Linked DNA regions of Acidisarcina polymorpha. The protein of the gene in region 1 interacts with the protein of each later gene in a pairwise test. Links are inferred from orthologs where the notes say so. Each region holds a gene or a part of one and is shown on either strand. Other genes may lie near its edges.

Region 1 (15,456 bases):
CGGTGTGGAGCTTCAACACTTTAGGGATGTTCCGCGCGCGGCAGGTTGAGGGCGGCGAACCGGTTGTCGAAGTAGGGAAATAGTCGAACCAAAGCGTTCTGGAGCTTTCGATCGTAGTTCTTTCATCGATACCTCGCCGTTCGAATCTGAAATTCACAGGCCGGAAGCTGGCGCGAGCCGGGCTATAGTGTTCCTTGGCGGTTCTTCACGACCTTGCTCGGGCGTGGCGAAAACTGACGGACAACTTGGTCGTGTCACCACGCGCTTCTCTCCTACTGGAAGCGTCAGGCCAGGTGCGCTTGCCGAAGACGATGCCTTGGAGGCGACCACGGGTGGCAGCGCTTTCTATCGCCCTCCCGCTAAGAAGTCATCGCCGGAGCGGCCGTTGCCTGCGGACTTTCCCTTCAGAGAAAAGAAAGCCGGCGCAAATGAGGACGAGGACGAACCGTTTCTGCGGTCACGGCGACGTGTTGCCGTTCGTCGCGGCATCATCCCTCGAGGTCGTTGGGGCCGAATCGGCATTACTGCTGGCGTCGTTGCGCTGACCGGTGGCCTTGTGTGGCTGGCGATTGTCATTCGTCACTTTGCTGCGCACGACCCTCGCTTTCGCATCGATTCTTCGGAAAATATTCAAATACTGGGAAATTCTGAGGTGACTCAAGCAGAGTTGCTCAGTGTTTTTGGCGGCGACATGGGTAGGAATGTCTTCTTTGTCCCACTTCAGGAGCGTCGCGCCGATCTCGAGCGTCTGCCCTGGGTGGAAAGGGCCACGGTCATGCGTCTGCTTCCGGACCAGTTGCGGGTCGCGGTGGTCGAGCGGACCCCGATTGCCTTTGTGCGCACCGGCAACAAGATTGGCCTGGTCGATCGCGATGGCGTGTTGCTGGCCATGGATCCGAAGACGATCGCTGCCAAACATTATTCGTTTGCAGTCGTCACCGGAATCACTGCCAGTGATCCGCAATCGACGCGGTCCGCGCGTATGAAGCTCTATCAGCGCTTCGTTGCGGAACTCGACTCGGGAGGCGATAAAATCTCGAACCAGCTGAGCGAAGTCGACCTCTCCGATCCCGAAGATGTGAGAGCGGTAGTGGCATCCGAGGGAAGCGATCTGTTGCTGCATCTCGGCGACCAGGATTTTCTGACCCGATGGCGCAATTATCAGCAGCATCTAACCGAGTGGAAGCAGGAATATCCAAAGCTGGCCTCTGTGGACCTTCGTTATGAGCGTCAGGTAGTTCTCGAGATGCAAAAGGGGGCATCGATTGCTCCCGGGCAGGACGCGGCCGGAAAGACCATGGACGACTTGAAGGCGGAGGCCAGCGCCATCTCCCCGCGAGCGGCGCGGCAGATGGCTGCGGCGAGCAAGAAGACAGGGATCAAGAAACCAGCGCCGCGCCGAAGTGCGGCAACCTTCCACGACCAGCCGGTCAGGAATTAGAAGCATGAGTCAGAGAGCAGACGATCTCATTACGGTCATCGATGTCGGGAGCGCCAAGACCCGCGTCCTGGTTGCCGAACTGCACGAAGGGGCGCTGCGGTATCGCGGTCATGCCATGATCGATTCCAGAGGGATGCGCAAGGGATTGATCGCCGAACTTGGCCCGGTAACTGAATGTATCAACCAGGCTGCCACCGAAGCTGAACGGCTTGCCGGCGGGGTGATCGAGCATTGCGTCATCGGTGTCGGCGGCCAGCATATTCGTGGAGTAAACAGTCGCGGCGGCATCAGTCTGGGGACCCGGTTGCGGGAGATCACCCGTGAAGATGTTCGAGCTGCAGTGGATCGCGCCCGATCGGTTTCTCTGCCCGCCGACCGCGAGGTGATCCATTTGCTGCCGCAGCAATTCCTGTTGGACGACCAGCCGGGCATTCATGATCCGGTGGGGATGGTCGGCACCAGGCTCGAAGTGAACCTGCACTTGTCGACCTGCTCCGGCGGGGTCCTTCAAAGCATCATCACCTGCGCTAACAAGGCTGGTCTTGAGGTAACGGAGACCATCTTCGAGGCAATCGCCGCGGCTGAGGCAATTGTCTCTGCGGACGAGCGCGAGCTTGGCGCCTGTCTTATCGATATCGGCGCCGGGTCTACTGAACTGGTCGTGTTCTTCGAAGGATCGGTGGCCCATACGGCCGCCATACCGATCGGTGGTGACCACTTCACCAACGACCTGGCTCAGGGGCTGCACGTACCCGTACCCGAGGCGGAGTGGTTGAAGCTCGAGTTCGGACATTCGGTGGTCACCGCCGTTCCGAATTCGAGCGAGCTCACCCTGAGTGACGGCCGGGTGATTCGCCAGCGGGTCATCGCCGAAATGCTCGAACCAAGGGCGCGCGAGTTGTTCTATATGCTCCGCGATAATCTCCGTCAGGGCGGGGTGCTCGAGGCGCTCGGAGCGGGTTGCATTCTGACCGGAGGAGGCGCACGGATGGCGGGACTACTGGAAGTCGCTGAAAGCCTGCTCCGCGTTCCGGCACGCATCGGCTCGCCGGTGAAAGTTTCGCGGATGCCCGAAGAGCTGGCCGAGCCAGAGTGCGCGGTCCTCGTAGGCATGCTGCTTTACTCGCATCGCACCGGAGTGCTGCGGGCGGCTGAAGACGGCGGGTTGAAGGCCAAGCTGAGGGCGATGTTCGCCGGCACCATTTGACCGTGTTCGCCACAAACAGGATCAGCAGACGGATTGAAGAGAGAGATTCGGAACAGAGGAGCCAAACAATGAGCTATCCGGAAGGAATTCGTATTCAGTACCAGGAAGAGATGCCGCGCAGCGCGAAGATCAAGGTGATCGGCGTTGGCGGCGGGGGCGGCAACGCAGTCAATCGAATGATTCAGGCCCGGGTCGAGGGCGTGGAGTTTATCGCAGCGAATACCGATGTCCAGGCGCTCCAGCTTTGTCAGGCTCCGGTGAAACTACAGCTCGGAGTGAAGCTGACCAGCGGACTCGGCGCCGGCGCGAACCCGGACGTCGGCCGCCGTGCCGCCCTCGAGGACTCGGACAAGATCATCGAGGCCCTCGAAGGCGCAGACATGGTTTTTGTGACGGCCGGCCTGGGTGGCGGCACCGGGACCGGTGCGGCACCAGTGATTGCGTCTTTAGCCAGCGAGATGGGAGCGCTTACCGTGGCCGTGGTCACCCGGCCATTTGGCTTCGAGGGTAAACGGCGGATGAAGCAGGCCGAGCGCGGCATGGAGGAATTGCTCGAAAGCGTGGACACGATGATCGTGATTCCCAATGAGAAGCTGTTGGCCGTCGCCAAAGATGCAGGGTTCTTCGAGTCATTCCGGATCGCGGATGACGTCCTGCGGCAGGGTGTGCAGGGGATCTCAGACATCATCACCATTCCCGGCATCATCAATCGCGATTTCGCCGACGTGAAGACCACCATGGCTGGAATGGGCTATGCGGTCATGGGAACAGCCATGCGAGCCGGCGCGAATCGCGCCATTGAAGCGGCGCAGGCTGCGATGGCCTCTCCTCTGCTCGAAGATGGAGCCATCGACGGAGCGCGCGGCATCCTCATCAACATCAGCGGTTCGAGCACACTCAAGCTCAGCGAGGTCAACGAAGCTTCCAGCCTGATCCAGAATGCCGCCCATGAAGATGCCAACATCATCTTCGGCGCGGTGCTCGATGAAGCCATGGGTGACGACGTCAAAATCACAGTGATCGCGACCGGTTTTCGCCAGGAGCAACCGGAACGCCGCGAGCGCATGCTAAATTCTGTGCTCAATGCCCATGTCCCGCCGATGGCGTTCGTCCGCAGTGAGACTGCGAATGACACTCCGCGATTCGCCGGAGAGGCTCGAGACGAAGCGGCCTCTTTCCGGAAGCCGGAAGAACCGCCCGTCATCGTCTACTCCACCGGTTCTTTGAGGATGGAGGAGCCGACTTCCCCGAATATCACGGCCGTGGCGGACCCCACCCACGACGTGGACTTCCTGCAGCCGATTGATTTTGCAAGTCGAGAAGGAGAGGACGTGGAGGGCGCGCCGAAAGAGCATCTGGTGATGGTTGCAAATAGGCCACAGCCGCGCATGTACAGCGGGTCCTTGGACGCTGAGGAGCATGACACGGAACGGGAAGACCTCGACGTCCCAGCGTTTTTGCGTCGGGGAGGGCTGTGACAGGTTTACACTTAGACAGGTTTACACTGAGGGAGTGATTCAGCTTTGAGGTTTCAGGTGGATGTCCCGAGGTCGCGCAACCGCGACGCTGGCTCCGGGTCTAAATTACTTCCGGTTCACGGCGGTTTTGGTTGTATCCCGATTTGGAAGGCATCTTACTATTTTGGGACTCCGGCTGGAATTTAGCAGCAAGAGAAGAAATGCCTTACCTTACCGATCATTACACTCTGAGGGTACCCGTTCTTCTAGAGACCTGAAATTTATGAAACTGAACACACTCATAAAGTCATTATTGACGTCCCTTCTAATGCCGCTGGGAGCGGCGATGTCGCCGGTTTGCGTAGCAGCGACCGTCCATCACGTCCACCATCATGCCGGACAGGCCACCGCGTTGCATGCAGTCTCTGCGCATTCTGCTCATGCATCGACGCTTCAAAGACGAGCGGTCCATGCAGCTGGCTACGCGGGTGCTCATACCGTCGTGCATTCCTCCGGAAGGGCGGGCATGCGGAGGGCGAGCCTGGCTTACCGCCGGCGCCGTTCGTTCGAGCGATTTACGGGAAGCTCGTTTGTCGACGCCGACCTGACCACCGGGGACGTCACCGCCGGGGAAGACCCGGTGGTCAGAGCGGCTGCGGTCGAAGCTCTAGGAAATATGAATGGTACGGTTGTGGCCATCGATCCGAAGAACGGCCGCATTCTCGCCATGGTGAACCAGAAGCTCGCCTTGAGCGGGGGCGCCGAACCATGCTCGACGATCAAGGTTTCTGTTGCCTTGGCAGCACTGCAGGAAGGCATTATTACCAAGGACACTCCGGTCAACCTGGGCGGCAGCTATCACATGACGCTCACCGAGGCTCTGGCCCACTCCAACAACCTTTATTTTGAGACCCTCGGCCGGACCCTCGGATTTGAGCGAGTTCGCCATTATGCAAATCAGTTTGGTCTGGGGGAGTTGGCTGGCTACAATATCCCGGGCGAGACCCTGGGCACCTATCCAGACGAGGTACTTCCAGAGGCTCAGGGCGGCGTCGGCAGAATGTGCAGCTTCGGCGAGGGCGTTTCGATGACGCCGCTGCAGTTGGGTGCTCTCGTCTCCTCCATTGCAAATGGAGGGACCCTTTACTACCTCCAGCATCCAACCACGCCCCAGGAGGTGCTTGATTATCATCCTAAGATCAAGCGCACCCTCGATATTTCGAAAGTGATTCCAGAAATCCAGGACGGTATGCACGCTGCGACTCTTTACGGTACCGCCCGCAGCCTCCGTGCAAACTTCAACGAGTTTCCGGTGATGGGCAAGACCGGCACCTGCTCGAACAATGGCACCCGGTTTGGCTGGTTTGCTTCCTACGCAGATACCCAATATGGACGCATAGTCACGGTCTTCTTCCTCGAAGGAGGACGTCCCACCTTCGGACCTCGCGCCGCGGAGTTGACCGGAGTCTTCTATCGGAATCTTTGGGACCACAGCTACTTCGTGGAGAAATCGGCACCGGATCAATCAACCGCGCCAGGCAATGCTACCGTGCTGGGCGTCTCGCAATAACAATGCAAGGGTTAGTCATTCAAGACCGGCCTCCGACTGGAGGCCGTTTGTTTTTCGGCGGAGAATAAAGAGAAGTCGGTCAAAATTGCAGGAGAGTGCGTTCGATCAGCTTCTTCCCCGGAGATGCCAAGACGCCCTCTGCTTGGCATCGACGACACTAGTAGAATGCGCTGGGTGCCAATGAAGATTCTTACCGCTAAAGAGATGCGCGAAGTCGACGTACGGACGGTCGAGCAATATGGCGTCGCTGCGACGACGCTGATGGAGAATGCCGGCGCAGCGGTTGCTCGCTTTGTGCTTCGCGAGTTTCCCGACTATGCCCGCATCACGATTCTTTGCGGACGGGGCAACAATGGTGGGGATGGCTTTGTGGCCGCCCGCGCACTCGCCGAGGCTGGACGGGTCGTCGCTGTCCTGCTTCTTGGAGAAGCGGCTGACCTCAAGGGCGATGCCAAGGTCATGTTTGAGCGCCTTCCGCAGCGGGCCCTCTTCGCGAAGGACGAAGCAGCGCTCGACGAACCTTCTGTCCGAGCGCTTTTCAGCAATACTGAACTATTTCTCGATGCCGTCGTAGGAACTGGCTTCCAGCCCCCCTTGCGTGGCGTCGTGGCTGCCCTCGCCGAACGCATCCATGGCCTCGAAGCGCCGGTGGTTGCCGTCGATCTTCCGTCCGGGTGGGACGCCGACTCGCGCGGGGCCGACTCGCCTGGGGCCTTCCGTGCCGATGCAGTTGTCACCTTCACCGCACCGAAGCCGGCCCACCTATTTGGCAACATGACGCGAGGGGGGATCGTGGTCGCCGGGATTGGTTCTCCCGAAGAAGCCATCATTTCAACGACTGGCTTGACGTGGAGCGGTGCGGCAGCCGAAGTCTCCCATAAACCCCGCGTTCCAGACAGCAACAAGGGAATGTTTGGCCACGTTCTCGTCGTAGGAGGAGCAAAAGGGACGGCGGGAGCTGCTGCAATGGCGTCGGTCTCAGCTCTTCGCGCCGGCGCTGGACTGGTGACGGCCGCGGTTCCGGAATCAATTCTCCCGACGGTGGCGCGCGCCGCACTTGAGCTCATGACTGTCCCCCTGGTTCAGGGCAAACACGGGGAGATCGCTCGCGTCAACGCAGATCCTGAACGCCTCAAATTTTTGATCGAGAAGATCACGGTTTTGGCCGTGGGTCCCGGGATCTCCCAGCATCCGGAAACGGCCGAATTTGTGATCGAACTGGTTAGACAGTCGCGATTGCCTCTGGTCCTTGACGCTGACGCCCTGAACATCGTCTCGAAGAACCCCGAGCTTCTCGACGGAAGCCAGCGCCCGGTGATCATCACGCCTCACCCGGGCGAGATGGCGAGACTCATCGGTGGGAGTGTCAAGGACGTTCAGGCGGATCGCGAGAATACTGCTCGCAACTTCGCCACGCGTCATCAGGTTACCGTTGTCCTCAAAGGCTGGCGAACTTTGATAGCGCATCCCAACGGCGCGGTCGCCGTAAACACTACCGGCAACCCGGGTATGGCGAAGGGAGGCAGCGGAGACATCCTCACCGGAATCGTTGCGGCCATGGTCGCACAATATGCCCGCGATCCGGCTGCCGAGAACGTCGCTGCGGCAGTCACGGCCGCCGTCTACCTCCACGGACTGGCTGCGGATCTGGCGGTGTTGGAACAAGACGAACATACCTTGCTGGCGACCGATACAGTTTCACATCTTTGTAACGCTTTCCGCTATCGCTCTAAGGACAAAGGCGGGTATGTTTGGTTACAGGGGTTTCCAAATGCCGAAGACAGAAGATATGACAGCGGAGACAACCAGCAACGAAGGCCAGGTGTTTGAAACGAACGGAAGCGATGAGACCATTGGCGTCGGGCGAGAGATCGCCAAGCTGCTGACCCCGCCCAAATTTCTGATCCTTCGCGGCGATCTGGGTGCTGGCAAGACCACGCTGGTCAAGGGAATTGCCGAAGGTTTGAATGCAGCTGAAGCGGAGGAAGTAACTAGCCCGACCTTCACTCTGATCCACGAGTACGAGGGCCAGTTTCCTGAGTCCGGACACGAGACGCCCGTGAAGTTGTACCACCTGGACCTGTATCGAGTGGATGCGGAAAGACAGCTTGAAGCTTTGGGACTCGATGAGCTGGCGGGTCCGGATAGCATCGTTTTGGTTGAATGGGGGGAAAAATTTCCCAGTGTGGTTAAGCGCAGCGATGGAGAAATTGTGGTGAAGTCCGCTGGCGGTGACGCCCGCCGGATTACTGTGAACCTGCGTTGAGCGCTTTTCCGCCAGGCCGAGCGGCACCGATCCTGGCTAGCTTTGATATCCCAAGCCAGCTTTAATATCCCATGTCGGCCAAGCCGAGGAGCAGTGTATCTTCGGGATCCGTTGACTACGCTCTAAACATAAGGAACAGGATCGCGCCCAGGACGACCAGAAGCAGCACTACGATCGAGATCGCCCAGGTTCTGACGGTCTTCTTGAGGGAAGTTAGCGCCTCGAGAGTTTGGGCTTGCCGTTGCGTCTCCGACTCGAAAGACTTGCTGATCCAGGTCAAGCGCTCCTGCAGATACTTAAGGTCGGCGGTCTGATTCTTCAGCTGCCCATTGAGGTCCCGCAAAGACGCGCGTATCTCCTCATACTCCTCCTCCCGATGATGGTCATCTGGGGTTGGCATAGCCGCCCCGCCGCCAGCGCTAAGCACATTGGTGCCCAGCACACTGCGCTCCAGCAGCGGCAGTACGCGCGCAAGATACGGCAGAAGAACTCGAAGTTGAAGCAAGATGCGCCACATGGAAGGACGAGGATCCTTTTTGTCTTCAAGAGACAGAGCGGTTATAGGAGTATGACTGAGTTCGGCGTGCGCTTCCTTCAGATTCGGAGACGGGCTTTGTTCGTCGGACGCCAATTCGATGAGACGGTCTATTTCGGAGACTTGCCTGGTGAATGGTGACTTTGCCATAGGGAAGGTTGTAAGGGATCCATCGCTGTTCTTAGTGAGAGCCGTTGGCCGTTGCCGCTCGCTGCCGCAGCGAGTGAAGGACTACCCGTAGCATCTCATCTTCGGGAGCTGGCTTGCCAGTCCAGATCTCGAATTGCCGAGCGCCCTGATGCACGAACATCTCGATGCCGGTGATCACGGGAATGTTCTTCGCCCTCGCTGCTTTGATGAGCGGCGTATCGATAGGGTTATAAACCAGGTCGAAGACGATTCGCGCATTGATCTCTTCCGGCTTCAGCAAGGAGTGGGTCTTCACGCCACCCATTCCGACGGGCGTTGCATTCACAATGACATCAAAATCGCTCTTGCCAAGCTGTTCGGCTTTTGCGACCTTGGCTTTCGCTTCCTTGGCGAGTTTTTGAGCATTGAGCAAGCTTCGGTTCAGGATCGAGACCTCGGCGCCTTTTTCCTTGAGTCCGAAGACTGCGGCCCGGGCAGCGCCGCCTGCACCCAACACCAACACCTTCGCGCCGCGGAGAACTAAACGCTTCTCCAGCGGTCGAACCACGGCAGCCACATCGGTGTTGAAACCGTACAATTTTCCATCCTGAGAGCGGACGACGGTGTTGCAGGCGCCGATTTTTTCCGAAATGGCGTCGGTCTTTTGCAGATGCTTCAAGATTTCCTGCTTGAACGGCATCGTCACACTCAGCCCGCTCAAAGGAACCTCGCGAACCAGAGTCAGCAAGTCGCTTAGGGCCGAGGTCTGAAGCGGCAGGTATACGGAGTTCACTCGTTCTCGCCGAAAGGCGGCATTCAGCATCGTCGGGGAGAGTGAGTGCGTCACTGGATTGCCGGCAACTCCGTAAACTTTGGTCGCGGCGTCAAGTTGATCGACCCGGTAAAGTTCGAGCAGCGTCTGTGCCGAAAGCTGTCCAGGCGCCGTTTCCTCCCCCGTTGTTGCTGAGGCAAAGGTGAACACGCTGCCGGAGCGGGGCCCAAGAATGCGGCTGATGACGCCCTGTTCGCCCATACAAATACCCACCACATTGGCCTTGTCTCGTGCACGCTCCAGAAAGCGGATCAAGGCGACGTTGTCGGCCAAGCTGCGGGCGGTTGAGACTACTTTGATGAACTCCGGCTCGAAGGCTAGCATCCGCTCGAAGACGCCGTCCAGGTCTTTAGTGGTCACGAAATCGTGGTAGGACAGGATCAGCCCGCCGCCCTGTGCCCGCAACTTATCCATCGCTGCGGGGCGGATCTCCTCGGCGGTCTGCAATTCCACGTCAACCAGTTGACAGCCTGAGGCGATCGCCTTTTGAAGGACGTCCAGCTCGGCATGACTGGTGCCGACGAATCTGCCGCCAACTGCTTCGCGACGGCAGGTCGCGATGGCAGTCACTTCGGGGTGCTTGCCGAGAAATTCCTTTAACGCAGGAAGCGCCGCCAGAGGTTTAGGGAGATAGTCGATGCGGAATTCGAGAAATGTCGTCTCGCGGTAGGCAGTCTCCGCTTTCTGAACCAGATCCACGGGGGTCGAACCGATGATAGCGACGCAGATCTTACCGATCCGGGCTCGGAGGTAGTGGGAAGAGACAGATGAGAAGGTAGAATTCATGAAGTGACTGCGGCATCTTACCGGCGTTTTCGCCAGGATGCAAGATGATTGCCGCAACCATCGGCCGGGTGGCGCGTCAACGAGCGTCTACTTTGAATTCCCGTGGAGCGCACGCATCAACAACGGTGCGATTCCGAGGACAGCAAAGATCAAACCCAAGACCAGGTAGATCTCCAGGTGAGCAGCTTCATTCCAATGGTAGGCCCCGGCAGCCAGTGAAAACAGGACAATAGCGAAGACTATGCAGACCCGCGAATGCTGCAGTGGAGAGAATCCCATGGGAACGGTATTGGGCGCCCGCATCATGGACGGCATTATAAGCCGACCCCATAAGGTTTGTCATAGCAAGATATAAGTAATTTATTAATAAAATCGCCAAGCGGGTCGCGTGACCGGCTGCGGGCGAGCCCATGCTGCTCTCTGAGCGGGACTTGCGGGGGGGTCTCATTCTGGCATGACCGCCCAGTACTGCTGCCCCCACAGCGTTCAATCCCACTTCACCGAAACGATATGGCTTGGGGAAATGCCACCGGCCGCACCCCCAGAAAAAACCATCTATTCTGAAGAGTGAGGGCTTCCGCAGTGGTGAGGACTTCAGCCGGAATTTTTGAGGAGCGATCGAAAAGCCATATGAGTGTAGAGATAGCAGAGAGAAGAGAAGCGGCACTTGCAGAGGGCGCTGTCTCGCATGCCTGGATGGAAAAGGCCGATGCGGCCAGCGTGAAGGCGTGGGTTGACGCTCGTCTGGACCAATATCAGGCGAGTATCGACAAGCTGGTCTCCGTTCCAGGGCATCGGACGATTGAGAATACTTTGCGCCCCTTTGATGACGCTCAGGCTGTGCTGGCGATCGCCGGGCAGCAGGCATCGCTCCTCGACAGTGTCCATCCCGACAAGGCGGTGCGGGATGTCGCCCAAGCGGCGACGCAGAAAATCTCGGCGGCGGCGACCGCCTTATCGCTGAACCAGGAAGTTTATAACGCCCTCAGCGCTATCGACATCACCCCAGCGGACGCGGCGACGCGCCACTATGTCGAACGCACGTTGCTGCAATACCGGCTGTCCGGTGTCGATCGCGATGAGGCTACCCGCTCCAGGATCAAGGAACTGCAAGACAAGGCGACCGAGATCTCCCTGGCCTTCAGCCGGAACGTGCAAGAAGGCGCCCAGCATATCCAGGTGACCGAGGCCGAACTAGCCGGGCTTCCCGACGATTACTTGAAGGCACATCCTGCCGGGGAGGATGGCTTGATCACGCTCAGCACCGACTTCCCGGACATGCAGCCGCTGATGACCTATTGCAGGAATGCGGAGGCGCGGCGCCGTATGTTCCTCGCGTACCAGACGCGCGCCTATCCGCTGAACAAGGAATTGCTCCTCGACCTGCTGAAGGTCCGTCAGGAACTGGCCACGATTCTGGGTTACAAGACCTGGGCCGATCTAGCTACCGCCGACCAGATGATGCAGTCCGCCGAGCGGATGCAAGCCTTCCTGGACGAATTGGAAGAGGCGTCCAGGTCCGGCGCTGAGCGTGAATACGCGATGGTTCTGGGTTTCGCAAAGCAACAAGAGGCAGGCCTCGAGGAGATCGACTTGGCCGCCCGGGGCTACTGGTATGAGCAATTCCGCCGCTCCGCCTTCCAGTTCGATTCCCAGTCCGTCCGGCCATATTTCCCATACGCGCAGGTAGAACAAGGCATTCTCGCTACCGCGGAAAAGCTCTTCCAGGTACGCTTCGAGCAAGTCGAAGATGCCGACGTTTGGGATCCTTCAGTCAGTGCCTGGCGAGTCTTCGACGCCGATAAGGAGATTGCCGCTGATCGTGATGGAGAGAGGCAGATCGGGCTGTTCTATCTCGACATGCATCCGCGCGAGGGCAAAGATAAATGGTTCAGTGCCGCGCCCCTGGTGCCCGGCGTCCGCGACCGCCAGTTTCCCGAAGCGGCCTTGATCTGCAACTTTCCCGGCGGGAAAGAGGGCGACCCCGGCTTGATGCAGTACAGCGACGTTGTCACCTATTTTCATGAATTCGGCCATCTCATGCATGCCATCCTCGGGGGTCATCAGGAATGGGCGGGCATCAGCGGGATCCGCACCGAATGGGACTTTGTCGAAGCGCCCTCACAGATGCTCGAAGAGTTCTTCCGTGACCCGAAGCTGTTGGCCACATTCGCCCATCATTATGAGAGTGGTGAGGCGCTTCCGGCCGAGATCGTCCAGCGCATGAATCACGCCAGTGCCTTCGGCCGCGCCGATAGCATCCGGACTCAGCTGGTTTACACCAGCTACTCACTCGACACGCATAATGTCGATCCCGAGAAGATCGATCTCGATCGCCTGCTCCAAGCGGAATACAAGCGATTCTCTCCCTACGCCTGGATTGAAGGGAACCGCATGTACGCGAGTTTTGGGCATCTGATCGGGTATTCGTCAAACTACTACACCTACCTCTTCGATAAGGCAATTGCACTTGACTTCTTCAACCAGTTCGATCGTGAAAACCTGCTCGAAGGGCCGGCCGGCCTACGTTACCGCCAGACAGTACTCGAGCCCGGCGGCGCTCGCCCGGCCCGGGAACTGGTGCAGGAGTTTCTCGGCAGACAGCAAAGTCTTGAAGCATTCAAGGCCTGGATCAGTGAGGAATTCGCTAGCCCAGCTTCATAAAACCTCTGAACGAGGGACGCTGGGATGCAATTCAGCCGCTTCTTTAAAATTTCTTCCCGGCTTCAGTCAGGTTTTGAGGAATAACATGACCAGTTCAGCTCAAGGATCGTCAATTCTACGCAAGCGATGGCAAGGTAAATGGGGACTCGTCACCGGAGCCAGCGCCGGCATCGGTATGGCACTGGCTGAGGAGCTGGCTGCCGCCGGCGTGAATCTGGTGCTGACCGCACGCCGCCAGGATCGACTGCAGGCCCTCGCAGCAAAATTGGCGACCGCCTTCGGTATCCAGACCAAGGTCTTGGTCGCCGATCTGGAACAAGCCGACGCTCCTGAGCAAATCTTTGCCGCCACTGAGGGCGCCGGCCAATCGATCGATGTCCTCATCAATAATGCCGGCTTTGGCTACTACGGAGAGTTCTCCAAAGGGGACCCGGCCCGGCAAACCGCCATGGTGCAGGTCAACTGCTCTGCGGTCGTCGCGCTCACCAACCTGTTCTTGCCCAGGATGATCGCTCGGAAGCGAGGGGACATTATGATCGTTGCATCGACCGCGGCCTACCAACCAGTCCCGTATCTGGCGACCTATGCGGCTACGAAAGTCTTCGATCGCTTTCTCGCCGAAGCCCTGGCCCAAGAGGTGAGACCCTTTGGGGTTCACGTTAGTGCACTCTGTCCTGGACCTACGGAATCTGAGTTCGGCCAGGTCGCCGGCTCACCGGCAGACCAATTTCGCGGATCGCAGAAAGCCAGTTCTGTCGCCCGGAAGGGATTGGAGGGACTCGCGCTCGGAAGACAGTGGGTGATCCCCTATTTCGTTGGTCAGGCCGGGGTGTTTGTTCAACGCTTTTTACCGCGACGGATGGTGACGGCTGGAGTCGCGAAAGCTTTCCGCCCCAAGAATTAAGGCGACTCTATGGCAGATATCGAATTCCCCGAATTGGGCGCTGTCTGGTTACGCGGGAAACGCCTTTTGTTATTCGGCTGCCTCTTGTTCGGCTGGGCTTCTGTGCGCGCCGGAGCGCAAGCAGTTCCAACCGCTCCGACCGGCAAAGAGACGCTTGTCTGGAGCGACGAGTTCAACGGCAACGTGCGCCGCGGCCAGCCCGATCCAGCCAAATGGACGTACGACACCGGATCTAGTGGCTGGGGCAACAAAGAGCTCGAAACCTATTGCGCATGGGGAAGCAATGCATCTCCGTGCACAGCTGAACAGCCTAGTGCCTACCTGCTCGGCGACGGCTACTTGCACATAGTCGCCCGCAAAATGGGTGACGGCGTTTATTCATCAGCCCGCCTGAAGACCCAGTCTCTCCACGGCTTCCTTTACGGGCGTATCGAGGCCCGTATTCGCATTCCGGTAGGGCAGGGGATCTGGCCCGCTTTCTGGATGCTTGGTGACAGCATCGCTGCAGTCGGGTGGCCAGCCTGCGGCGAACTCGACATTATGGAGAACATTGGGAAAACTCCATCGACCGTCTATGGTTCCATCCACGCTCCAGGCGGCGATTTGACCAAGAGCTTGACTCTTCCTGACAGCCAAACGTTAGGAGAGGCGTTTCACGTCTACGGCATGATCTGGTCCCCGGGACGAGTTCAGTTCTACTTTGACAATCCCAGCAACGTTTATGCGAGGTATACTCCGGCTGACCTACCGAAGGGCGCGATCTGGCCCTTCGATACTGGAAAGTTCTTCATCCTTCTGAACGTCGCTGTCGGCGGCAACTGGCCCGGCAATCCCGATTCATCAACGAAATTTCCCCAGGAAATGCTGGTCGATTACGTGCGGGTCTACGCCGAAGGGCAAGACTCTCCAAAAGCCGCGGCGGAGCATTCCTCAGTAAGGGAGATTTTGCACTGAGTTGCTTGCTTGCCTCCACTTCTCCTGTCTTCACATTTTTGGGGATTGCTCTAAAATGGCGGGTATGAATAGAAGAGACCTGCTCCAGTCCGTTCCTGCACTCGCATTTATTGCCGCTCCATTGCAGGCCCAGATGACTTCTCAAGCATCGAGCGCCCCGGCGGGGGCCGTCTATGAACTTCGCGTTTATCACTGCTATGAAGGTAAGCTTGAAACCTTGCTGACTCGCTTTCGCGAGCACACCATGACAATCTTTGAGAGACACGGCATCCACAACGTGGCGTACTGGACTCCCACTGACGATCCTCTCAAGGGCAAGACCTTGATCTATCTCATCTCCCATCCCTCGCGCGACGCCGCCACCAAGAACTGGCAAGCGTTCCGGGACGATCCGGAGTGGCAGAAAGTGCAGTCCGCTTCAGAAGCCAACGGCAAAATCGTCGAAAAGGTAGATTCCACCTTCATGACGCTGACTGATTTTTCCCCTCATATTTAGAGGAGAAAGATCGACAGTGTCATGCGTTGGAACTTTTGTGATGCTGATGCGAATGATGGAAATGCTCTAAGCTGATGGACAGAGGAGAGATTCGGTTTGAGCAGCAGTCCCCAGCCCCCTCCCATCCAGACAATCGTCGAGAGCATGGGCGCCAACCATCCTCATGAGCGGGTTGATGAAGGCACCAATGGCCATGTCGACAAGAGTTCGCCATA
Region 2 (15,479 bases), 4.0 Mb from region 1 along the record:
TCATTGGCCGCCACCCGAAGGCTCGCCCTACCGGGACCGAGCGGGAGATGGCGATGCGGACAAGGTTGCCTCCGTAAAGTGTATGCCAGTCCGCTATTTTGACTTCGGTCTGGATTGTGACCGCGTTGACGACGAGTCGACCGCCGGTCCTGAGAACACCCCAGCATGCCTCGAAGAGACCCGGAGTCGACGCGCCGCCTCCGATGAAGATTGCATCGGGCGGCTCAATGTCAGCAAAGGCAGAGGGTGCCGTGCCTTCGATCACCTGAAGCCCGGGGGTTCCAAGCAGCTTCGCATTGACCCGGATTTGCGCCGCGCGATCCGATCGGGTCTCGAAGGCAATTGCACGGGATGAAGGATGAACTCGCATCCATTCGATGGCGATTGTCCCAGTACCCGCGCCGACATCCCAAAGCACTTGCCTGGGAAGCGGCGATAGGCTTGCCAGGGTGATCGCGCGAACCTCTCGCTTGGTGAGCTGGCCATCCGATTGAAAGACATTGTCTGGCAGGCCCGGCGCGATGGAGAGCGGTCTGGTAGAGGCATCGGGGATGCATTGCACAGCGATGAGGTTGAGTTGCGCGCATTGCTTCACGGTCCAGGTTGCGGCCTGTTTGCTTATCTGCCGTTCGGAGGGTCCACCGAGATGCTCGAAGACATGGAAGGCGCTCTCACCGTAACCCGATTGCGTCAGCAGCTTTGCGACCACCGAAGGCGTCGCCCCATCTTCGGAGAACAATACCAGGCGCTGGTCTTTGCAAAGGTAGCGTAGCAATTGTTCGGGCGGCCGGTTCACAAGCGAGATGAGAACCGTATCAGCCACGGGCCAGCCAAGACGCGCGCAGGCAAGCGAGAAAGAAGAAATATGCGGGATCACCCAAAACTCTGGCGGGGATAGTTTCCGGGTAAGGCTGACACCAACTCCGAAAAGCATCGGATCACCGCTTGCAAGCACGGCTACGCTGCGACGTCCTCGATGCTGATTGAGAATTTGATCGACAGCGGGGCCCATTGGAGACGGCCAGGCGACCCTTTCCGCCGACCCTTCCCCTCCGGGAATAAGGTCCAGATGGCGCTTGCCACCATAAAGCAGATCGGCCGATTGGATGAGATCCCTTGCCTTGGCGCTAAGTCCGGACCAGCCGTCTTCGCCCACCCCAATCACCGCGAGCCAGGGCTCGAGGGTGCTCATGCGGGAGTGTCCTGCGCAGCATAGCTGCGGGGCGTGTAGATAAGTTTGCGACCGTCGGTCAGGTCGATGCCACGCGTAGTGGACGAGCCGATGAGGATGACCGTCTGCATGTCGGCGAGAGACGGTTCGAAGTGGGCAAGGTCCGTCACGACGATCCGCTCATCGGCACGACCGACGCTGCGTGCGAGCACGACAGGAGTGTCGGGCGCCCGGTATGCCGCAATGATCGATTTCGCCTCAGCCAGCTGCCACACGCGCTCTGACGAGATTGGGTTATAGAGAGCGAACGCGAAATCAGCCTCGGCCGCGGCGTGGAGGCGCTGCGTGATGACCGGCCATGGCTTGAGCCGGTCGGAAAGCGACAGGACGCAGAAGTCGTGGCCTAAAGGTGCGCCTACTCGCGAAGCCGCAGCCTGCATTGCGGAGAGGCCAGGGACGATTCTGATGTCGAGCGCACGCCAGGACGGTGGTCCCTGCTCGACGCATTCGAGAACCGCCGATGCCATTGCAAAGATACCGGGATCTCCCGAGGAGACAACGCACACCTTGCAGCCTGCGGCAGCCAGCGCAATCGCGTGCCGCGCGCGGTCGGCCTCGACTTTGTTATCCGAGCCGAAGCGTCTCTGCCCGGAACGCTCAGGCACCCGATTGAGGTAGGTGTGATAGCCGACCAGATCAGAGGCCTCAAGCAGCGCGCGCTGCGCCTCGGGAGTGATCCAGCCATCGTTCCCTGGTCCAAGGCCAACTACTGAGATCCATCCAGCACTGTTGATGGCTTCTTCTCGTTGCGCCTGGCTGCCGTCGGGCACGAGAATTAGCGAGAAATAGGGAACGCTGTCGGGATCGACCTCATCAATGGGCACGATCCGCTCAGCGGCCATTGTGGCGCGCTCGATGAAAAGTGCCTTCTCGGCGAGACCAGCTTTGTCGATGGCTCGTTTCACCTTGGAGAAGTTGCGCCCCAGCTTCATGATGGCGAATGCACCAGTCGCTGAAAGTTTCGCAGCCAGGATCTCTTCAGAGAGCGTTCCGAGCAGAACGGTGAAGGGAGTGTCCCTGCGAGCCAGAGGTGCTCCGAATCGCGCGGCCGCTCCCATGATCGCGGGAATGCCTGGTATCACCTCAGTTGCAAAGCGGTGAGCGAGACGGTCATGCAGATACATATACGAGCCATAGAAGAACGGGTCGCCTTCGCATAGAATAGCGACGTTTCGTCCGGCTGCGAGATGCCCTGCAATCTGCTCGGCCATCTCGTCGTAGAATTCGGAGATCGCCACCTCGTACCCGCCAGGATGGGTAGTTTCCTCCGTGGTCACTGGATATATCATCGGGATTTCGATCTGTCCGTGAACGAGCTCAGAGCCGACGATCGAGCGGGCATTGCTTTGACCATGCCTTACACAAGGGTAGGCGACGACTTGCGCCTGCCTAAGAATGCGCAGGGCTTTGACGGTGACCAGTTCCGGATCTCCGGGTCCGAGGCCGACTCCCCAAAGGCGCCCGGCTGGCGGAGCTTCGTTCGCCTGGCTCATTCGTCCTCGCAGGCCAGCGCATTCACCGCGGCGGAAGCGATGGCGCTGCCGCCCCGGCGGCCTCGAACCGTGAGATACGGAAGCCCCAGCGAGTTTGCGGCGAGCGCCTGCTTCGATTCAGCCGCCCCGACAAAGCCAACCGGGATCCCGATGATCAAGGCTGGATGCGGTGCGCCGGTCTCGATCAATCCGAGTAGATGGAAGAGCGCCGTCGGTGCGTTGCCGATCACCACGACCGATCCAGCCAGCCGGTCACGCCAGAGTTCCACGGCGGCCGCGGTACGCGTGGTTTGCAGCTCTTTTGCAAGGGCCGCGGTGCGGGGGTCGTTCAAGGTGCAAATCACCTCGTTGTTGCCTGGGAGCCTGGAACGCGTGATTCCGCTGGCGACCATCGTCGCGTCACAGAAGAGTGGTGCGCCGGTTCTCAGGGCGCCAACTCCAGCGGCGGCGGCATCGGCAGAAGCCTGTACGTCCTGCGCAAGATCAGTCATTCCGCATGCATGAATCATGCGCACAACCACTCGCGCGAGGTCTGGTTGAAATTCCTTCAAGTCGGCTTCTCTTCTGATGATCGAAAAAGATTCCCGATAGATGGCCGCGCCATCCTTAACGTAGTTCATCCCTGAGCAACCTCAGTCCGGAATTTCTGGTGCAGGGCAACGATCGCAGCAAGTGCAAACTCCGGCGAACAACTGGATGCGGCAAGTGCACCCTCGATTTTAAGAGTGTAGCCGGACTCACTCGCAATCATCTCCGCAGTAGCCCCGTGACGTCGGGCGCACTGCTTCTCGCATCCAGACAGGTTGACGGTCCATCCTTTCGCCGCGTCGCTGCCGGCAAGACCTTCGGCGAGTAGAGTTGCGTGAGCTCGTACATCTGCAAATGAAGCGTCGCAACCTGCACTGCCAGCGCAAGCCGCTATGCCACGAAAGCCATCTCGGCCGCTGCACGACAAGCCAGCTGCTTCAAGCCGGTCGACGATCCCGATCGCCTCGTTCTCCGGAATGCCGCAGAGAACGACCCCACGCCAAGGAGCAAGTCGAAGCCCTCCGTGATGCTCTGTGGTGATTGCGGCAAGTAGCTCGGCCTGGTCCGCTGAAAGTCTTCCGAGCGGTACGGTTGGAGCAATCGTCACATAGCCGGTGTGTGCTGTAGGTTGAATTCCGAGGGGCGCTTCGGCGAAGACCGGTTGGGCAAGCTGCTCCGTGCTGGGACGCAACATGTGTTCAACGCCAGAGAGCAATTGATTCCCACCATGGGGCAAGGCCAAGATGTTCTTCGCACGGGCAGGCACTGCATTGTCCATCGAGAGGTTGATGCAAGCTTCCGCCAATTGCAAAAGGCAGGAGACGGACTCTTCCGTCGAGACGGTAAATCCCAAATCCTGACCAGCGATGAAAAGCTGAAAGCGGGGACCTACGGGAGTTTCCACTGCTTCGAGCGAGAGGTCTTCTTGATCCTGACTGAACTTTTTTCCCCCGCCATGAAGCCCGAAGCTAAACTTCGGATGGAGCTCCGCATAGCGCGGCTCCATCTGGAGATGCTCGTCCAGTTGCCGAACAAGCGCAGAAACGTCGATGAGCTCTTCCGCGTCGATCCCTGCCAAGGGACTGGCCACGATGTTACGAACGCGATCGTGTTGGCGTGACGGCAGGAGATCTGCGTCGGCTAAGGCATGGATCAGGCCTTCAACATCCTGCTGCTGGATAGCTCGCAGTTGGAGGTTGGCACGAGAGGTAATCTCGATCTCTTGATCGGCGAACATCCGTGAGGCCTCGGCGACCGTCTTGAGTTGACTGGCCTGAATCACTCCGCCGGGGATCCGTATTCGGACCAGCAAACCGTCCTTCGCAGGGACTGGGTTTAGAATCCCCGGGCAGAATCTGGCTCCAACTCTCATAAACGGTGATTCCTGAGCACTATCGAGATGTCTCCACCCGGAAGGTGCAATTCCAATCGCAACTTGGTTCTCAAGTCCATTAAAGATATCTTAACGGAGGTCCGGCAGCCCATCGGCAAAGATGGTTGTTTCTGAACACCCCGTAGCAGAGGCTCTGGGTTCTTTTCGAGCTAGTCAGTCTCGTTCGGGAGCGAGCATGCCGGTTGAGCCATGGACGAATGTACCCGAAACCTGATCTCGGACGAGGGAATCGCGCGAGTCTCTATAACTTGTTGATTCGATGGTGACCCTGGGAAGATTCGAACTTCCGACCTGCGGTTTAGGAAACCGTCGCTCTATCCACCTGAGCTACAGGGCCAATGCCCACTATCAGAAGTTTACAGGCACCGGAAGAAATCTGTAAGCCGCAATTCTTGGGGTTCTCCGTATATCACTTCATCCTAGGAGTCTTAAATAAGCGGTTCGCGGGGCAAAGATCTTTCTGACGCGATGCCGTCCACCCCGAGTCAACGCCGGCCTGAGTGGTGCAGTTCTGCTTTATAACGGAAGCAGGCATTTTGCTTATCAGAAAAAACGAGCAAAATCACGCCTGAACCTGGATCGGAGATCGCACATGCGTGTACCACTTCTCATTCTTCCCGGACGCAACAATTCCGGGCCTCAACACTGGCAGACACTTTGGCAGGAGCGGCGGTCCGACGCATTGAGGCCCTCGCCAGCCAACTGGAATGAGCCAGAACTGAACGACTGGATGACGGCGCTCGAGCGCACCCTGAAAGCCTGCTTTGCACCCCCCGTGCTTGTAGCTCATAGCATGGGGTGTTTGTTGAGCGTCTGCTGGGCGAGCCAGCATCGTACGGACCTTCCGATCAGCGGTATGTTTCTAGTGGCGCCGCCGAACTTCAATCGAGAGGGTTTTTCCGCCCGCTCGTTTACCGACATCCCGGAGGTTCCGATGCCCTATCCCACTCTTGTCGTCGCCAGCACCAACGATCCGTATTGCACGATCGACGTTGCCAAGCGACTGGCAGGCGCTTGGGAGGCCGGCTTTATTTCAGTTGGAGAGCGAGGTCATATCGCCACCGAACCCGGCAACGGCAGCTGGGAAGAGGGGTGGCATCTGCTGGAAGCTTTTGCTGCTGGTCTCCGTGTTCAGATATAGGTCGTTCAGGGCCGTTTTGCGTGCCTGCGCGGACCTGTTTCTCTCCCAAAACGAACACCAGAGTCAGTTCTTCGTTCACCCCGAGGTCTACAGCCAAACGCGGCAACAATGCATCGAACGTTTTGTGTATCTGCTAGCCAAACAAGCCGCGGACGCTCTGGCAGTCGCGCAGACTCGACGCTGTCAGTTTCTGGAAGCCGAGTTGAAGCTTTGCTGGACCGCGCTCGACATTGGCGGGTCGGAGATGCGCGATGGTCGGCGAGAGATTACGGAACGGGAAATTTTATCCGTCCAGAAGGCCTCGGGCACTATATTGCACTTCCTTCCGGAGGTGGCAAACCCTGCCAAGCGACAACAGCTGACAGCCGAACTGAATCGAGTGAAGGCGGCACTTCAAGCCCTCGAACTTGAGTTTTCCTGTGAAGACCACATGACCGATTGATCAATTGCCGAGTTGCGAGTCACTCGCTTCGGCCATTCGAACGATCCTCTTCGCTTAGTTCATCTTCTTTGCACTTAATTCATTTTCGCTGCGAGCAGAGACGCTTTACCGTGCGCATTCGTAGGAGCGCCGACCGTCGCGGGATGGTACGAGCGGTAGACGGTAATGTGAAAACACGACTGGTAGAACTCTTCCTCGACGTCAACCTTGCCCGCGGATTGGAGGGGCATGAGGTAGGCCCGGATCCAGCCAATTTCGGCCATCGACAAACCCCTTTTCGCGATATCGATCGTGGCTCCGGTAAGGTGTGGCGAGGCATCTTCCCCTTCTGCCGGCGCCGCGTTCGCATTGATCAACTCCAGGTGCCGCTGGTACTCGACCGTCCGCACAGCGGAATTCAGTTGGATGGGCCGGTGAAAACGTCCGTAGTGAACCCGCGACAGGTCGGCGAGGAATTGTGCCGTCCAGACGCGACAGTAGCGGCGGTTGACTGGAAGTCGCCCGTCTACCAGCAGCGCAGCGGTGACTGGGATCGGCACCAGCTGCCTGTCACGCCGCAGAGCAAGCAGGTCGGCATCATCCTGAACCGGCTCCAAGCCCTCCTTTTGAGAACGAACATTTTGCCGCAACAGCGAGTCGCGCGACCCTTTCAGTGGCGGAGGGAACGGGAATTTTCCTCGCGGCACCGGGTCGATGAGCGCAGTCGTGACCGGAAGGGTCGGGTTAAGACGTACGCTCTTTCGACGAGCCTCAAGCCGGGTCAACCGGCGTCTGGCAAGCTTTGCAACCTCCTGAGAGCGAGGCGTTCGCTGTAAATGAAAGGGCCTGATCTCTACCGGCGGCGCGGCGAACATCCTTGCGGCTGAGGGGATGAGCAGGGCTTGCATGAGGGCGAAGTAGCGTAAGTATCGGCGCATGTAGGGAGGGCGGAGTGCCAGAGTTCTTTCAGGGTAAAACGCCGGTGCCGGTGCTGGAAGTATTGAGAAAGGTTCCCAGGACGGTCTGGATGTCGCTGCAGACGCGAGCACAAGCGCAGGTGGTCAGGAGGCGCGAAGATCCACAGCGGGCTGAGAGCCTGGGGACGAGGGCCTCGGATAGGATTTGGTCTCTTCCTGCTCCCAAGTTGAAACACCGCCTGGGACCGGCACGTTTTTAGGCAGAAAAGCATTCAAGTCTTGGCGCGCTTCGCCGAAGTTCATAGTAGGGCTTTCGGGCCCTCGAAAGATTGAGGAATCAGGAGCGCCGCCATGCAGATTGAAAGTATTGCGTCATCTATCACCGGCACCGCCGCGATCAGTACCGCTGCTCGGGGGAGTGCCTCCGCTGGCAGCACCGCGCAAAACGCGATTGTCGAGCAGACGTCTTCAGGCTATGAGGCCTACGTCGCAGCCCCTCCAGGTCCGGTGGTGACCGGTTCGAGCATCGAGGCGGTCGAGCTGCGACTTAATTCCACCATTCAGTTTCAAGCCTAGAGGGTAAGATCTGGCACTGTTGGAGGCTAGAGATCGGTCGCTCTGGGTTATTCTCAGAGAGATATCATGTCGCAAAACCAGATTCCGGAACTCAGTGGCTTCGGAGGCGATGACCTCGATGCCGCGTTCGCCAAAATCGTCGATGAAGTCCAGGATTCATCGACGAATCTCACCGACGACGAGGCAGTTGAGCAGTTTCGCCTCCATTGGCTCGGCCGCAAGCAAGGCCGCCTGAAGGCCATTAGCGACGCTTGGCTGAAGTCCGCTCCAGCCGACGCTAAAAAGCATATCGGCCAGCGCTTCAATAAACTGAAGGAAGAAATTGATCGCCGCCTTGAGTCCGCCGGCAATGTCGGCATAAGTCGCGCTCAACTAGCTGCAGAGGCCATCGACGTCACCCTTCCCGGACTTCGACGTCCGCTCGGCGCCGAGCATCCGCTCATCAAGACGATGAACGAGATCGTCTCCGTCTTCCAGGCGATGGGCTACTCGGTCGGGGTTGGTCCGGAAGTCGAAACCGATTACTACAACTTCGAGTCGCTCAACTTCCCCCCCAACCACCCCGCCCGCGACACCCAGGACACGCTGGTCATCGCCAATCAGGAGCGCAAGCCGCTGCGTGACCGTTTGCTGATGCGTACCCACACCTCGCCCGTGCAAATCCGCACCATGGAGCGGCAGCCGCCGCCGGTGCAGATTGTCATTCCCGGCAAGGTACATCGCAACGACGCCGCCGACGCCACACATTCACCGATCTTTCATCAAGTCGAAGGTCTCTGCGTTGGCCCTAAGATCACCTTCTCCGACTTGAAGGGCACGCTCGACCACGCGATGAAAGCCTTCTTCGGCTCGAGCGTCAAGACGCGCTTCTTTCCTTCGTTTTTCCCCTTCACCGAACCCAGCGCCGATGTCCAGATCAGTTGTATCTTCTGCGGAGGCACGGGATGCCGTAAATGCAAACACTCCGGCTGGATCGAGTTGCTCGGATGCGGCATGGTCGACCCCGCCGTCTTCGCCTTAGTCCAAGCCAAACAACCGGGCTACGATCCGAAGAAGGTTAGCGGCTTCGCCTTTGGTATGGGCGTCGAACGTATCGCCATGATGAAATACGGCATCAGCGAGATCGGGCAGCTGTATTCGGGAGATATGCGATTTCTGGAGCAGTTTGCGTGAGCGGAAGCTAAGGGCCGGCTAGCTAAAGACCGGATTAGCTAAGAAGCACGTAGCTAAGAACCGGACAGCTTGAGAACAGAACAGCTAAGAGATTGTTATTTAGCGGAAATGCGTGTTGTTTTGAAGACTCGTCAGTTTCGAGATCTGCAGGTTTGGCAAAGGTCGATGAGGCTTGCGAGAGACGTCTACACTTATACGAACGACTTTCCTAAACACGAGGTCTTTGGCCTTACCGGTCAGATGAGACGCGCTGCCGTGTCAGTTCCGAGCAATATCGCCGAAGGGCGCGGAAGAGCATCCGACAAATCATTTCGTCTCTTCTTGACCCAAGCTCAAGGCTCGCTGTTTGAGCTTGAGACTCAATTGCAACTTGCCGCTGACATTGGCTATTCAGACCCAGCCAATGCCAACAAGCTCATGCTCGAATGTCAGGAGATCGCGCAGATGCTGCATGCATTTATGAGAACCTTGAAAACGAAGGAGAAATCAACCACAAGCCTTGGCGCCGCTAGCCGCCTAAGCTAACCGCCTTTTAGCTAGCCGCTCTTGAGCTGACCGCTTCTTAGCTGCCCTTATGAAAATCCTCTCCAATTGGCTCCGCTCTTATCTACCCGAACTCGAGCTCGCCGACAAGAAGCTCGCCGAAGACCTCACCCTCCGCGGCATCGCTGTTGAAGGTATCTTCGACTTAGGCGCGCATGGCTCCCTCTTCGATATGGACATCACCACCAACCGTGTCGATGCCATGAATCACTACGGCATCGCCCGCGAGATCGCAGCCATTTACAATTTGCAACTGCAACCATTGCAGATTGAGCTGCCAGCCGCTCGGCCGGTGAATGATCCATACCCCATCACCATCGAAGCGCCTGAACTCTGCGGCCGCTTCACCGCTCGCGTCCTGCGCGATATCAAAATCACTCCATCGCATGGCCTCATCGCTGAACGCTTTCGCCTGCTCGAACAAAAACTCATCTCGAACGCGGTCGACGCGACCAACTACGTCACCCTAGCCATCGGTCAGCCCACCCACACCTTTGATCTCGACAAACTCGAAGGCGGCATCGTCGTCCGGCTTGCCCGCAAAGGTGAGCGGCTCCGCACCCTTGATGGAGTGGAGCGCGAGCTCGATCCCGACGACCTCGTCGTCGCCGACCACTCGAAGCCGCTCGGCATCGCCGGAGTCATGGGCGGCTGGGATTCAATGATCACTGCCGAGACCAGGAACATCCTCGTCGAGGCCGCGTGGTTCGATCCCGCCGCCGTCCGCCGCAGCGCCCGCCGCCATGGCCTGCACACCGACGCCTCGCACCGCTTTGAGCGCGGCGCCCACTTCAATGCGCCGCCCGTCGCTAACGCGCTCGTCAGCCAGATCGTGCTCGAAGCGGGTGGCGAAATAGAAGGCGGCCTCGTCGACATCGTGATCCTCGACGCCCAGGCCCGCGCCGCCAATCGTCCAGCGATCAGGCTCCAGGTTAGCGAAGTCCAAAGAATCCTCGGCGCTACTGAAGACCCGGCAGGTATCACCGCTGAGACTACCGAATCCGTTCTCAGCGCCCTCGGCTGCAAGCTCGAGAAATCCGGTGGAGACGAATATGCAGTCACCCTCCCCAGCTGGCGTCTCGACCTCGACCGCGAGATCGATCTCATCGAAGAAGTGGCCCGCGTCTACGGCTATAACCGTTTCGCCAATACTCTGCCTGACTTTGCCGGCTCGGTTGTCGAGTTGCCCTTTGCCGGGAAAGAACAGACCCTGCGCCGCACGCTGCTCGCCCTCGGCTGGAACGAGGCCGTCTCGAGCACCTTCTGTTCTGTAACCGACGCGGTTACCTTTGCACCGCAGCCCGACTCCGCCGTCAAGATCGGCAACCCGCTCAACGAAGAAGCCGGCATGCTTCGCCCGTCGCTGGTGCCCGGCATGTTGACCATGCTCGGCGGCAATCTGAATCGCGACATTGAAAATGTGGCCCTCTTCGAGCTGGGCACCGCATTCTCCGGCACTACCGATAAGGTCGAGGAACGCCCAGCATTAGCCTTCGGCGCCACCGGGCACCTCGGCGCAAGCAGTCCCTTCCATCAGCCCGAGGCTGTTGACTTCTACACCCTCAAAGGAGCTGTCGAAGAACTGCTCTCCAAGTTCTCCGCTCGATCCAAATACATCGACGCCTTCCCCATTGAGTCTGGCTTGCTGCCTGAGTGGCTCCACCCTGGTCGCGCCGCCCGCGCCGTCATCGACGGCATCACTGTCGGCTATTTCGGCCAGCTTCACCCTAACGAAGCCCAGCAGCGAAAGCTCAAACAACCTGTCTACATCGGCGAACTCTATCTCGACCGCCTCTACCGCCAGTCGCTCCGCCAACCGGCCGCCGGCGAACTCTCGCGCTACCCCGCCGTTCGCCGGGACTTCTCCTTCGTCTTCCCCGACATGGTGAAGTGGGGAGAGATCGACGCAGCGCTCGAGTCCCTTGCCATCCCCGAACTCACGGCCATCGAACCCAAAGAGGTCCTCCGCGACCCCAAGGGCCTGCGCATTCCCACAGGTCACTATTCCCTCCTGATCGGAACCGTCTTCCAATCCGAGGCCCGCACTCTCCGCGATGACGACCTGCAGGCATTTTCTTCCGCAATTGTCCAGGTTTTGAAGTCAAAAGGAGGCCACCTTCGAACTTAGGTTCTCGCGATCGAAACCTTCAAAAAGGACACCGCTTTCTCTCCAGAGGCGATCGCAGTCGAAGAGTGGCGGAGGGCGCCTTCGCATTCCGGCTTCGCGCACCACTTCTGTCAATAGGGGAGGAGATTTCCTCATCCGCCCGCAAGCTATACTTCGATCAGACAGTTTCAGCGATTAAAGAGGTCTTGATGTCCACCCTCGCCTTTCAGGCCCCCGATACAAGTGCCGCCATTGACGATTTCACCGCGCTCGAGCAGCGTGTTCTGAAGACTGTCGAGCTCCTCAAGTCGGAACGCGCGGCTCGCGCCGCAGCCGAGGCGCGAGCCACAGAACTACACCAAAGCCTAGAAACCCAGACCGCCGAACTGCTTCGGGTCGAGTCCGAGGTGGAGGCATTCAAGAACGAGCGCGACCTGGTTCGTGGCCGCATTGAACGTCTGCTTGGACAGCTCGAAGAAATAGGATCCTGAAACGCGAATGGCCGATCACTCCTCCACTCACCCCGGCGACGATAGCGTCACCGTCGACATCTACGATCAGGCTTATCGGCTTCGCGGTCAGGACTCCGACTACATTCATCATCTTGCAGAGGTCGTCGACGCGAAGATGAGGCTGGTCGCCTCGCAGGGAAAGACAGTGGATTCGCTGCGGGTGGCGGTGCTTGCGGCCCTCAACATCGCCGACGAACTTGCGCGCACAGAAGAAAAGCTTCGCGAACTGAACGGCAGCTTGACTGCCACGGAAAGCGATATCCGCAACCGCGCTCATTCGCTGAACGGCCTCCTGGATTCATTGCTAACCGAAGAGCGCCGCATCGGCTGACCTGCGAACCGACCCGGAACAGAGTCGGACAATGGTGCACCTCTCGAACTGAAATAAACGCTCCTCGCGGGCGAACCATGCTACCCTCCGGAAGGTTTCATTTCCTCTTTGAGGAATCGCTTGAATCGCTGCCTGTTCTTTTGCCTGCTCTCTTTTTGTCTTGCAACTTCCGAAGGTCGATCCGGACCCACCGACCCCAAAGCCCAGAAGTCCTACGCTGAGGCGAATGATTTGCTGAAACGGCATAAGGATATGTGGGCGCTCGATGCTTTTAAGAGAGCCGCGAAGCAGGATGCAAACTGCGCTGCCTGCGACCAGCAGATCATTACCCTTGGTTTGAAACTCGACGACTATAAGGCGGCGTTGGCTGCTGGAGAGCACATCGTTACGCTGGTCCACAACCAAAAAGATATTGCGACCGCGCACTTTCTCTTTGCCACTGCACTCCTCCGGGCGGGGACAGCGAAGCATAAGGATGACCTGCTTTCGCGCAGCGGACAGGAGTTCCAAGCCGCGGTTCTCGCCGATCCGACCTTGCATCAAGCTATCTTTGGCGATGCCATGACTATGGCATCGCTCAATCAAGATGCCGCCGCGAAGACTCGATTTGCCGACTACCTCAAGGTCGCCGACCAGAATGCGATTGACTTCAAGCGTGCGCAACGCTACAGCGAACGTCCCGAGTTGGTCCGTGCTCAGATGGCGCCTGCATTTACCGTCAAGACGATCGACAATCGGGTGGTCTCGCTCGACGATCTCGCGGGCAAGGTCGTTCTCATCGACTTCTGGGCGACCTGGTGCGGCCCTTGTCGCGAAGCCCTGCCTCACCTCAAAGAGATCGCCCGCAAGTTTGCCGGTCGACCCTTGGTCGTGATGAGCATAAGCCTGGATAGGGACGACGCCAAGTGGCGGAATTTTGTGGCCAAGAACGAAATGACCTGGATTCAGAGCCGGGACGACGGCTTCCAGGGTCAGGTGGCCCCTCTGTTCGGCGTCCATGCCATCCCTGCCACCTTTACCATCGATGCCGACGGAGTACTCCAGGACCAGCACGTTGGCGATTCGGCAATCCAAGACAAACTCAAGAAATTGACGGCTCGCGCCCAGGCTCTACAGAACCAGGTCCAGGCGCAAGTCCATCCGGCTGGGGGATCATAAGTCGTTCTTCTCAAACGTTCCGAATTGGGCAAGGTGGAGCGGTTCCGGCAATAGGAATAAATCGCGGCTGCTATCGACTTGCAATACCGCTCCACTCCCGATAGCATCCAACTCAGAAACCGGCCTGCAAAGCAGGTAGGTGGTCAACTCTGGTTGAACCTTTAATCATTGAACAGGGGCTCGACTCGATAAATCGGTTCTGTGTGCCGCGTCCGCCAGTCCGGAATGCCTAATGAACCGCGGAGAGCCCCACCGTCTTAGGACGGGTTCACCAGAGTACTTACCTACGGCCCAGTGGGTCGGTTTTGTTGTTCTCGACAGCGCTGTAGCTCAACAGGAATTGTCATCCTGATTGAAGCTGGCGTAGCCAGGCGCGGTTGAAGGATCTGCTCGGTTCGCCGATTTACAATCGCGAGAGTGTATCCCCGCCTCTTCCAGTTTGGTCCGATCTCCATTCCCACCGCCGGAGCCTTTGCCGCCATCGGCATCCTCGCGGCGCTCTCCGCCGCGAGAATTACCGCGCGGCGCCTCGAGCTTGATCCCGAAAAAATCTGGGACCTCGGCATCACCGGCATCCTGACCGCCCTCTTGGCTCCCCGCCTCATCCTGATTTTCAGCAACTGGAAGGACTTCACCGCCCATCCGCTGTGGCTGATCGGCGTGTTCAGCGTTCGTTCCGATTCCGCCGTCGTCGGCGGATTGGCCCTCGCACTCACCGCCATGCTGGTCTTCGCGCTCGCTACCCGCCTGCCCTTGCGGTCGACCCTCGATGCGCTCGCCCCCGGCTTCGCGCTCGGCTTGGCCATCGCCAGCATCGGAGAATTCCTTGCCGGCTCCGCCTTCGGGAAACCCACCCGGCTCCCCTGGGCCATCACCTACAAAAGCCGACTCGCCTCGCTTTGGTACGGAACCCCGCTGGGTACGCCGCTGCATCCAGTTCAAATCTACTCGGCGTTCGTGGAGTGTTGCATCCTCGTGCTGCTGCTCACCCTGATTGCGAAGCGCGATACATGGAAGATTCGCAGCGGCGAGGTCATGGGCGCGTGGTTGTTCCTTTATGCAACAAGCAGCTCCTGCATGAATCTCCTGCGCAGCGATCTGCCGGCAAACAGCTTCTTCGCCTCGCAGAGTCTAGCTGCCGGAATGGCGCTCGTTGGCGGATTGCTGTGGCTGTTCTAAATCTCCGCGGCCGGCAAGTCTTGTCAGCGACTGGGCTCCTCGCTGGTGCACTAGAATAGAAACAGCAGCATGGCATACACCGAACAATACGATGTCGTGGTCGTGGGAGCGGGCCACGCAGGTTGCGAAGCGGCCATTGCCGCGGCCCGCATGGGCTTGCGCACCGCGCTCTTCACCTTGAACCTCGACCTGATCGCCCAGATGTCCTGCAACCCGGCCGTCGGCGGCATCGCAAAGGGTCATCTGGTTCGCGAAGTCGACGCCCTCGGCGGCATCATGGGCGAAGTTGCCGACGCCGTGGGCATCCAGTTTCGGCTTCTGAATACCTCACGCGGTCCGGCCGTCTGGTCTCCTCGCGCCCAGTGCGACAAACAGCAATACCGGATCAAGATGCGCCAGGTGCTCGAAGCTCAGACCGGCCTCTTCATCAAGCAAGCCGAAGTCGTCGATGTCCTTCGCGACGACACCGGCAGCCGGCCCAAAGGCAGCCGGGAAAAAATCACCGGACTGAAGCTGCGCGATGGGCGCAGCGTCTTCGCCGGAGCCGTCGTCATCACCACCGGCACCTTCCTGAACGGACTCATCCATTGCGGCGAGCAGCAATATTCCGCAGGCCGCAGCGGGGAGCCGCCGTCCATTCTCCTGGGAGAGGCATTGAAGCGGCTCGGCCTGCGCGGCTGCCGGTTGAAGACCGGAACGCCGCCGCGCCTTGACGGCCGTACCATCGACTGGAGCCGCTTCGAAGAGCAGCCCGGCGACGCTGAGCCCACACCATT

The links.
Region 2: the proteins of ftsZ (region 1) and ACPOL_RS22875 interact in binary tests that used the Bacillus subtilis proteins (3 or more experiments, as listed by UniProt). The link is inferred for Acidisarcina polymorpha from one-to-one orthologs.

What each region holds. Positions count from the first base shown.
Region 1 is NZ_CP030840.1:1,399,460-1,414,915, reverse strand. Bases 1,994-4,921 are described here. They hold ftsZ (cell division protein FtsZ), read left to right. Parts: upstream 1,994-2,716; coding sequence 2,717-4,126; downstream 4,127-4,921. Other genes in these bases: ACPOL_RS06185 (penicillin-binding transpeptidase domain-containing protein), read left to right, coding at 4,389-4,921; ftsA (cell division protein FtsA), read left to right, coding at 1,994-2,648. Outside these bases: ACPOL_RS06205 (isoaspartyl peptidase/L-asparaginase family protein), read left to right, coding at 1-83; ACPOL_RS06200 (cell division protein FtsQ/DivIB), read left to right, coding at 224-1,441; more of ftsA, read left to right, coding at 1,446-1,993; more of ACPOL_RS06185, read left to right, coding at 4,922-5,675; ACPOL_RS06180 (NAD(P)H-hydrate dehydratase), read left to right, coding at 5,856-7,505; tRNA (adenosine(37)-N6)-threonylcarbamoyltransferase complex ATPase subunit type 1 TsaE, read left to right, coding at 7,465-7,941; ACPOL_RS06170 (hypothetical protein), read right to left, coding at 8,057-8,626; aroE (shikimate dehydrogenase), read right to left, coding at 8,658-10,223; ACPOL_RS06155 (M3 family metallopeptidase), read left to right, coding at 10,854-12,887; ACPOL_RS06150 (SDR family NAD(P)-dependent oxidoreductase), read left to right, coding at 12,973-13,791; ACPOL_RS06145 (glycoside hydrolase family 16 protein), read left to right, coding at 13,801-14,745; ACPOL_RS06140 (NIPSNAP family protein), read left to right, coding at 14,810-15,241; ACPOL_RS06135 (ABC transporter ATP-binding protein), read left to right, coding at 15,386-15,456. UniProt on the Bacillus subtilis protein: Essential cell division protein that forms a contractile ring structure (Z ring) at the future cell division site. The regulation of the ring assembly controls the timing and the location of cell division.
Region 2 is NZ_CP030840.1:5,382,127-5,397,605, reverse strand. The notes cover bases 10,743-13,693. They hold ACPOL_RS22875 (cell division protein ZapA), read left to right. Parts: upstream 10,743-12,021; coding sequence 12,022-12,366; downstream 12,367-13,693. Other genes in these bases: ACPOL_RS22870 (TlpA family protein disulfide reductase), read left to right, coding at 12,487-13,524; ACPOL_RS22880 (hypothetical protein), read left to right, coding at 11,733-12,014; pheT (phenylalanine--tRNA ligase subunit beta), read left to right, coding at 10,743-11,544. In the rest of the region: precorrin-6y C5,15-methyltransferase (decarboxylating) subunit CbiE, read right to left, coding at 1-1,192; ACPOL_RS22935 (precorrin-2 C(20)-methyltransferase), read right to left, coding at 1,189-2,724; ACPOL_RS22930 (precorrin-8X methylmutase), read right to left, coding at 2,721-3,344; cobG (precorrin-3B synthase), read right to left, coding at 3,341-4,624; ACPOL_RS22915 (RBBP9/YdeN family alpha/beta hydrolase), read left to right, coding at 5,238-5,786; ACPOL_RS22910 (hypothetical protein), read left to right, coding at 5,803-6,228; ACPOL_RS22905 (DUF5715 family protein), read right to left, coding at 6,303-7,145; ACPOL_RS22900 (hypothetical protein), read left to right, coding at 7,476-7,700; pheS (phenylalanine--tRNA ligase subunit alpha), read left to right, coding at 7,767-8,873; ACPOL_RS22890 (four helix bundle protein), read left to right, coding at 9,039-9,398; more of pheT, read left to right, coding at 9,448-10,742; ACPOL_RS22865 (prolipoprotein diacylglyceryl transferase), read left to right, coding at 13,942-14,703; tRNA uridine-5-carboxymethylaminomethyl(34) synthesis enzyme MnmG, read left to right, coding at 14,773-15,479. UniProt on the Bacillus subtilis protein: Activator of cell division through the inhibition of FtsZ GTPase activity, therefore promoting FtsZ assembly into bundles of protofilaments necessary for the formation of the division Z ring.